2 regions of the Ancylobacter sp. 3268 genome follow, and region 1 is predicted to be linked to the other one. Evidence: riboswitches for the same ligand, from Rfam matches in the RefSeq annotation. Region 1 holds a riboswitch; the other holds the start of a gene.
The links. Region 1 has a riboswitch for cobalamin ahead of cobW (cobalamin biosynthesis protein CobW). Riboswitches for the same ligand answer to the same signal wherever they lie in the genome.
Positions count from the first base shown of each region.

Region 1 (4,243 bases):
GTTCCTTCAGGCTGGCGACGAACAGCGGCAGCGGCCGCATGCCCCGCTCGGCCAGCGCCGCGCACAGCGCATCGACCGGCGCGGTATCGCCGGCCATCAGCAGCGAGCGGTAGAAGATGACGGGAACGACCGGCACCGCCCCGCCCGCCAGGGCGTCCCCGACAAATGATGAGGTCTCCCCCTCGCCCCAGCCCTCTCCTCGACGGGGAGAAGGAGCGGGCCGCTCCGGGGCAAAGGCCTTCTCCCCGTCGAGGAGAGGGCTGGACGAGGGGGCGCGCGACTGCGAGTCCATCCCTCCGGCCACCGCGCGGCTCACATAAAACCCCACCAGCGGCAGCGGCACGGGCGCCGGCACCTCGATTGGGCGACCGATATGCCGCGCCAGCGCCGCCAGCAGCGCCCGCATATTGTCCGGCCCGCCGGCACGGAAATAGGCGAGCAGCGCCGCCAGTTCGTCCGCCGCCAGCGTCGAGGCAGCGGCGAGGCGCGGGTCGTCGCGGTCCTCGCCCGGCAGCACGGCGAGCGCGAAGCCGTGCTGCCGCGCCGCCGCCCGCAGCCGCTCGACGCCATAGCGCCACCAGTCGAGCCCGCCGAGCAGCCGCACCACCACCATCTTCGCCCGCGGCGCCAGCCGGTCGACCCACAGATCGACCGACATCGGGTGCTTGAGATCGCGCAGATTGGTCAGCGCGAGGCTCACCTCTCCCCCGCCCGCCGCGAAGGCGCGGGCCAGCGCCGCGAGGTCGCTGTCGGCGAAGGAGGCCACCACCAGCTCCGCCGGCGCCTGCGCGAGGTCGACCGGTTCGGCGAGATCGTCGAGCGAGGTCGATGTGGTGGCGAGTATGTGCATGCCGCCGCGGGCCGATCTGTCTCAGGCCACCGCCGGCTCGCCGGCGAGGATGCTCTCCACCTTCGCCCGGTCGAGCCCCTTCAGCCCGATGGCGACCAGCCGCCCGGCCCGCTCCCCGGCGGCCCAGGGGCGGTCGAAATGATGCTCGACACGCGGCCCCACCGCCTGCACCAGCAGGCGCATCGGCTTGCCTTCCACCGCGAGGAACCCCTTCACCCGCAGCACCTCGGCCTCCGCCGCCGCCCGCGCCACCCGCGCGGAAAATTCCGCCGGATCGGCGATCTCCGGCACCTCGACGACGAAGCTGTCGAAATCGTCATGGTCGTGCTCGGCCTCGTCGTCGTGATGGGTGCGCCGGTTGGCGATGTCGTCCTCGGTCCCCACCCCGAGGCCGAGCAACACCGCCGGGTCGAGCCGGCCGCCGGTCACGTTCACCACCTTCACCCCCTTCGGCAGCTCGGCGTCGAGCGCCGCCCGCGCCCGCAGGGCGCCGTTGGCGTCGATCAGGTCGGCCTTGGTCAGCACCACGAGGTCGGCGCAGGCGATCTGGTCGTCGAACACTTCCTCGATCGGGTCGTCATGATCGAGCGAGGCATCCGCCGCCCGCTGCGCGGCGAGCGCGTCATGGTCGTGGGCGACGCGGCCGGAGGCCAGCGCCTCGCCGTCCACCACCGCCACCACGCCGTCCACGGTGACCCGGCTGCGGATCGCCGGCCAGTGGAAGGCCTGCACCAGCGGCTTGGGCAACGCGAGGCCGGAGGTCTCGATCAGGATGTGGTCGACCCGCGGCGAACGCGAGAGAATCGCATCGAGCGCCGGCACGAAATCATCGGCCACCGTGCAGCAGATGCAGCCATTGGCGAGTTCGACGACGTTCTCCTCCGGGCAGGTCTCGATGCCGCAACCCTTGAGGATCTCGCCATCGATGCCGACATCGCCGAACTCGTTGACGATCACCGCGAGGCGCTTGCCTTTGGCGTTCTCCAGCACGTGGCGGATCAGCGTCGTCTTCCCGGCGCCGAGGAAGCCGGTGACGATGGTGCAGGGCACCCGGGCGAGCGAAGCAGTTTCAGCGGTCATGGCGGCGTCTCCGGCGGCGTTGCAAGGTTCGGGGCACGCCGGCCGCGGGAATCTTCCCGCGCAAGCCGCCGGAATCGGGCATCCGGCGACGTCACCCGCCTGCCGGGCACCCCGCCGGCACGCACGACCGAACCGACGGCAGGTCTCCTGGCTCGCGGGTCGTGGCCCTTGCCGCCTTCCCGGATCGCTCCAGTGGCCGTTGGCTCGGGCTCGCCGCTTACAGTTGCGGGGGCAGCCGCGGAATTGCCGTCCTGTTGCCGGGCCGGCGCACCGCATTCCCTCTTCGTCCCTCCCGGTGAGGGAGGAAACCGTCGGTCGCGGCCACTAAAGGAGCGCGAGGGGGGAATGTCAACGCGCAGGCATTGCGGAGACCTCGACTGCCGGTATAGTTGGTGCCAGTCGGCGGTTCCCGTGATGGGCACGGGACGCAAGACGGGAACGCGGTGGGACCGGGCCTTCGGGCAGGGTCGATTCCGCGGCTGCCCCCGCAACTGTGAGCGGCGAGCCCACCTCTACTGGCCACTGGCGTTCGCGCCGGGAAGGCGGAGGGACAGGCGACGACCCGCAAGCCAGGAGACCGGCCGTCGACATCACCCCTGGCCCTCGGGTGGAGGGCAAAAGGAGACGACCATGAATCGCCTGAACCTTCCGTCGCAGTCCGCCGCCGCCCCTTCCGCCGCCGTCGAGACCCCGGCGTCCCGCGCGCTCGCCATCACCTTCGCCGCGCTGCTCGGCGCGTTCGTGGTCGGCGGCGTCGGCTTCTCCCACATCGCCGCTGCGCACAATGCGGCGCACGACGTACGCCACGCCGTCGCCTTCCCCTGCCACTGACGGGGGCTTCCATGTCTCTGTTCAGGACAATCCTGCTCGTCGCCCTGGTGGCGGGCATCGCCACCGGCGTGGCTTCCGCCGCCGTGCACCTGTTCACCACCGTGCCGCTGATCCTCAAGGCCGAGACCTTCGAGGGCGGCGAGGCGGCCGCCACCGTCGATGCTCACGCCGCCGATGCCCACGCCACGGAGGCGCACAGCCACGGGGCGGCGACGCCGGCACACTCCCATGGCGACGGTGAGGAATGGGGGCCGGCCGACGGCTTCGAGCGCAACGCCTACACCGTGCTCGCCACCGTCCTCACCGCCTTCGGCTTCGGCCTGCTGCTGGTCGCCGCCACCGAGCTGAAGGGCGGCCTCGCCTCCTGGCGCGAGGGAATCCTGTGGGGCCTCGCCGGCTTCGCGGTGTTCACGCTCGCCCCCGGCCTCGGCCTGCCGCCGGAGCTGCCGGCCATGCCGGCCGCCGACCTGATGGCCCGGCAACTGTGGTGGATCGGCACCGCGGCGGCCACCGCCATCGGCCTCGCCTTGCTGGTCTATGGCCGCTCGCCGCTGCTGGCGGCGCTCGGCGTGCTCATCATCCTGGCGCCGCATGCCATTGGCGCGCCGCAGCCGGAGAGCCATGACAGCCCGATCCCGGAAAGCCTGCACCACAGCTTCGTCGTCGCCTCGGTGGCGGTGAGCTTCCTGTTCTGGGTGCTGCTCGGCGGGCTTTCCGGCTGGCTGCGTCCGCGCCTCGGCGCGGGCGGCGTGAATCGGACGGCCTGAACCGACATGCCCTTTACCCTCGTCCTCGGCGGCGCGCGCTCCGGCAAGAGCAGCCACGCCGAGGCGCTGGTGCAGCGCGCTCCTGCGCCGTGGTACTATGTCGCCACGGCGCAGGCTTATGACGCCGAGATGGAAGAGCGCATCGCCCAGCACCGCGCCCGCCGCGGCGAAGGCTGGGTCACCTTGGACGCGCCGCACGATCTCGCCGGCGCGCTTGGCGCCCTGCCGTCCGGCGCGCCGGTGCTGATCGACTGCCTGACGCTCTGGCTGTCCAACCGCATGCTGGCCGCCGCCGATGCCGATCTCGATTCGGCGATCCTCGAGGCCGAGCTTCTCGCCCATGACGGGCCGGTGGTGGCGGTGTCGAACGAGGTCGGTCTCGGCATCGTGCCGGACAACGCCCTCGCCCGCCGCTTCCGCGATGCCCAGGGCCGGCTCAACCAGCGCCTTGCCGCGCTGGCCGACGAGGTCGTCCTGGTGGTCGCCGGCATTCCGGTAAAGGTAAAATGATGACCGACCTTTCCCCCGAGGAGGCCGCGCGCCACCGCGAGAAGATGGCGAAGCGCAAGGCGGTGCAGGATGCCGAGGTGGCGGAAAAGACCCTGGAGAAGGGCCTGCTGATCGTCCACACCGGCGCCGGCAAGGGCAAGTCCACCGCCGCCTTCGGCCTCGCACTGCGCGTGCTGGGACACGGTAGCCGCGTCGGCGTTGTCCA
Region 1 is NZ_JAVDUX010000003.1:69,075-73,317, reverse strand. Features, by position in the region: gene cobN (cobaltochelatase subunit CobN) at 1-850, opposite strand, end outside; gene cobW (cobalamin biosynthesis protein CobW) at 872-1,930, opposite strand; cobalamin riboswitch at 2,050-2,258, opposite strand; cobalamin riboswitch at 2,317-2,531, shown strand; gene J2X65_RS04795 (CbtB-domain containing protein) at 2,561-2,761, shown strand; gene J2X65_RS04790 (CbtA family protein) at 2,773-3,528, shown strand; gene cobU (bifunctional adenosylcobinamide kinase/adenosylcobinamide-phosphate guanylyltransferase) at 3,535-4,038, shown strand; gene cobO (cob(I)yrinic acid a,c-diamide adenosyltransferase) at 4,038-4,243, shown strand, end outside.

Region 2 (4,243 bases), on a different contig from region 1:
CTGCGGCATCCACGCCACCCAGATGCTGCTGCCGCAACTCGTGCGCCACGACGTCAAGCTGGTGGCGCTGTGCGACATCGATGGCCCCCGCCTCGCCGATGCCGGCCGGCAATTCGGCGTGTCGAACCTCACCGACGACGTCGACACCCTCCTGTCGATGCCCGGCATCGATGCGGTGGGCATGGCCGTCGGTCCAGACCAGCATCTCGCCTTCGGCAAGAAGGCGCTGGAGCGCGGGCTCGGCGTATTCATGGAGAAGCCGCCATCCGGCTCCGCAGCGGGGGCGCGCGAACTGCTCGCGGCTTCCGAAAAGGCCAGAAAACCGCTGCTGGTCGGTTTCATGAAGCGCTATTCGATCGGCAACAAGATGGCCGCCAATATCGTGCGTTCGGGGCGCTTCGGCGATGTGCTCGGGCTCACAGGCTACTACATGACGGCTCCCGGCTATTTCGTCGGCAATGTCGATTACACCGGCTTTTTCCTGCATCATTGCGTGCACTACATGGACCTCGTCTCCTTCCTGGTCTCGCCGGTGAAGACGATCTCGGCCCGCAAGGTGGAGAAGACCCCCGGTCGAGTGCTGTTCCACGTCGGTTTCGAGTTCGAATGCGGCGCCATCGGCAACATCGCCATGGGTACGATACAGTCACGCGGCACACCGGTGGAACGGATCGAGCTGATGGGCGATCACCAGCGCATCGAGGTCGAGGACGTGATCGAGATCCGCTGGCATCGCAACCCGCCCTTCAAGGTGGCCGATCCCAATGCGACACTCGCCGATGACGTGGATTCGCTCACCTGGAAGCCCAACTTCACCGCGGCGGCGAATGAAGACCCGAAGGGCTATCACGCGCTGCTTGCCGATGTCGTGCCCGCGCTTGCCGGAGCCGAGACCGCGGCGCCGACCATTGCCGATGGCGTGGTGGCCATGGAGCGGCTGGAAGTGCTGCGCCGCGAACTCGCGCTTTGAGGATGGAGAAGCACGAGGCGGCCTGACGCGCCGCTTCGTGCCTCGACAGAACGTCCCGTCGACGAGACCAGCGCCGGCCAAGGGGTTCCACCAGCCCCCGGCGATCCCGTCAGGAGCCAACGGCGTTCTTGACGTTGCGGCGAAGCCGGCTATGGTCGCCACCGATCAAGGTTCTTCAGGTGTTCGCGCCTGAAGCTAAGAGGGAATTCGGTGAGGCATCCGTGCCAAATCCGAAGCTGCCCCCGCAACTGTAAGCGGCGAGCCCTCTGCCCATCGTCCACTGACGCCAAGCCTCGTGCTGCGTCGGGAAGGCCGGGCGGAGCCAGCGTCGACCCGCAAGCCAGGAGACCTGCCCTGATCGCCAACCATCTTTCGGGCGGGGTGCTCCGAAGGTTGCCGGTCGGCAGCGGGGTTCCGCTGAATGCGCCGGTTCCCTCGCGCTTCCCGTCTTCCTTTTTGGGAAGCGGTGACACATGTTCAAGAAATTCCTGGGTAACGCCCTCGGGCGGTGCGGCGGCAGCCTCGCTCTGGCGCTTGGTGCTGTGATCGGCGTCGGCATCGCCGACGCGGCGAAGGCCGATCCGACGCACTACCCGCTCACGCTGGAGAATTGCGGGGCGAAGGTCGTGATCGACCACGCGCCGCAGCGCGTCGTCAGCCTCGGCCAGGCGCAGACGGAAATCCTCTACGCTCTCGGCCTCGGCGACCGCCTCGTGGGAACCGCTGTCTGGTTCAGCCCGGTGGCCAAGCCGTATGAAGCGGCGAACGCCAAGGTGAAGCGCTTGGCCGACAACGATCCGAGCTTCGAGGCGGTCGTGGCGCAGGAACCCGACCTCGTCGTCGCCATGTATGAGTGGCACATCGGCCCGAACGGTATCGTCGGCAAGCGCGACCGCTTCGACGGGGTGAAGGTGCCGGTCTATGTCTCGCCGACCGATTGCGTCGGCAAGGACAATACAGGCGCCGGCGACGGCGTGCGCACGCAGATCTATTCGATCGAGCTGCTATATCGGAACATCCGCGAATATGGCGCGATCTTCGACGTGGCGGATCGGGCCGAGGCGCTGGTTGCCGGCCTGCAGCGGCGCGAGGCCGCCGCCGTGCGCTCCGTCGCCGGGCTGGAGGCGAAGAACGTGTCGATGGCCGTCTGGTTCTCCAGCAAGGACATCAAGGGCGACGCCTTCATGGCCGGCAAGAACGGCGTCCCGGCCTACATCCTGTCGAAGCTCGGGGCACGCAACGTGATCACCACCGAGGAGGAATGGCCCTTGGTCGGCTGGGAGAGCATCGCGGCCAGCGATCCCGACGTGCTTGTCATCGTGAAGATGGACCGCCGCCGCTTTCCGGCCGACGACATCGACGCCAAGCTGAACTTCCTGAACACCGATCCGGTCGCCAGCAAGCTGTCGGCGGTGCGTAACGGCAGGATCGTGGTGGTCGACGTCGGTGCAACCCGGCCGGGCGTCGATGCGATCGACGGCATCGAATCGATAGCGACGGCGGTCCACACATTCGGCCTCACCAATTGAGCCACGCCGTCATCGGACCGAACTGGGCGGCGCGGATCGGCGTCGCCGCCCTCGCGCTCGCCGCGCTCATCTTTGCCGTCGCTCTGGCGGTGAGCGTGGGAGAGATGGCGATCCCGCTGCCGGTCGCCTTTCGGGCGCTCGGCAACGGCCTGTTCGACCTCGGCCTGCCGGTCAGCGCCATCCAGCAGGGGGTGATCTTCGACTACCGCCTGAGCCGGGCCGTCATGGCGGCGCTGTGCGGCGGCGCCCTCGCGGTTTCGGGGGCAATCCTCCAGGCGCTGCTGCGCAACCCATTGGCCGAACCCTATATTCTCGGCGTGTCGGCCGGGGCCTCGACCGGGGCGGTCTGCGTGATGGTCCTCGGCTTCGGCAGCGCTACGCTCGGCCTGTCCGGTGGCGCCTTCCTCGGCGCAGTGGCGGCGCTGGCGGTCGTGGCTCTACTGGCGACCGGCGCGGGTGGCGCCAGCGACAGGGTGATCCTGGCGGGCGTCGCCGGCTCCCAGCTCTTCAACGCGGCCACCGCCACCATCGTCACCACGCTCGCCAGCGCCGAGCAGGCGCGCGGGGTGATGTTCTGGCTGCTCGGCAATTTCGGCGGCGTCCGCTGGCCGGACCTATGTGTGGCGACGCCCGTCGCGCTGATCGGCTTCGTCGTCTGCCTGGTGCACGCCAAGGCGCTCGATGCCTTCGCCTTCGGCGCCGACGCGGCGCAAGCGCTCGGCGTCGCCGTCACCCGCGTGCGGCTGGTGCTGCTGGCGACCACCGCGCTGCTCACGGCCACCATGGTCGCCATCGTCGGCACGATCGGCTTCGTCGGGCTTGTCATCCCCCATGCCGCGCGCTTCCTGGTCGGGCCGGGTCATGCGCGCCTGCTGCCGGCCTGCCTGGTTATCGGCGGCATCTTCATGATCCTGGCCGACATCCTGTCGCGCATTCTGGTGCCGCAGCAGATCCTGCCCATCGGCATCGTCACCGCCCTGTTCGGCGCCCCGGCCTTCGCCGTGATCCTCTATCGCGCGCGGCGGCCGGCATGACGCTCGCCACCCATGATGCCCGCTGGAGTGCGGGCGGGCGGATGATCGTCGACGGCATCACGCTGTCGGCGGCACCCAACCGCATCCTCGGCCTGATCGGACCCAATGGTTCCGGCAAATCCAGCCTGTTGCGTCTGCTTTGCCGCCTGCGCGGCGTGGCCAGCGGGGTGGTGACGCTCGATGGGCGCGACATCGCCACGCTGCCGCGACGCGAACTGGCGCGGCGCCTGGCCTTTGTCGAGCAGCAGGCAACGACCGATATCCAGCTCACCGTGTGCGATGTGGTACGCCTCGGGCGCACCCCGCACCGCGCCGCCTTCACGTCATGGACGGAGGCGGACGAGCATGCCGTCAGTGCCGCGCTGGAGCGGGTCGGCCTCGCCGAGCGCCACGACCAGCCCTGGCACACGCTGTCGGGCGGCGAGCGCCAGCGCGTCCATATCGCCCGTGCCCTCGCCCAGGATCCGCGCGAACTGATCCTCGACGAGCCGACCAATCATCTCGACATCCAGCATCAGCTCTCCATTCTGCGGCTGATCCGCCGCCTGGGACTGACCTGCATCGTCGCCCTGCACGATCTCAATCTGGCGTCGCTGTTCTGCGATCAGATCGGTGTGCTGCACGCCGGCAAGCTGGTGGCGTCCGGCCCGCCCGAAAATGTGCTCACCCCCGGGATGATCCGTCAGGTCTTCGGCGTCGAGGTCCACATC
Region 2 is NZ_JAVDUX010000001.1:81,300-85,542, reverse strand. Features, by position in the region: gene J2X65_RS00365 (Gfo/Idh/MocA family oxidoreductase) at 1-970, shown strand, start outside; cobalamin riboswitch at 1,122-1,342, shown strand; gene J2X65_RS00360 (ABC transporter substrate-binding protein) at 1,444-2,499, shown strand; gene J2X65_RS00355 (iron ABC transporter permease) at 2,496-3,533, shown strand; gene J2X65_RS00350 (ABC transporter ATP-binding protein) at 3,530-4,243, shown strand, end outside.
Region 2: linked by a shared signal. The riboswitch ahead of J2X65_RS00360 (ABC transporter substrate-binding protein) and the one ahead of cobW (cobalamin biosynthesis protein CobW) in region 1 are both predicted to bind cobalamin.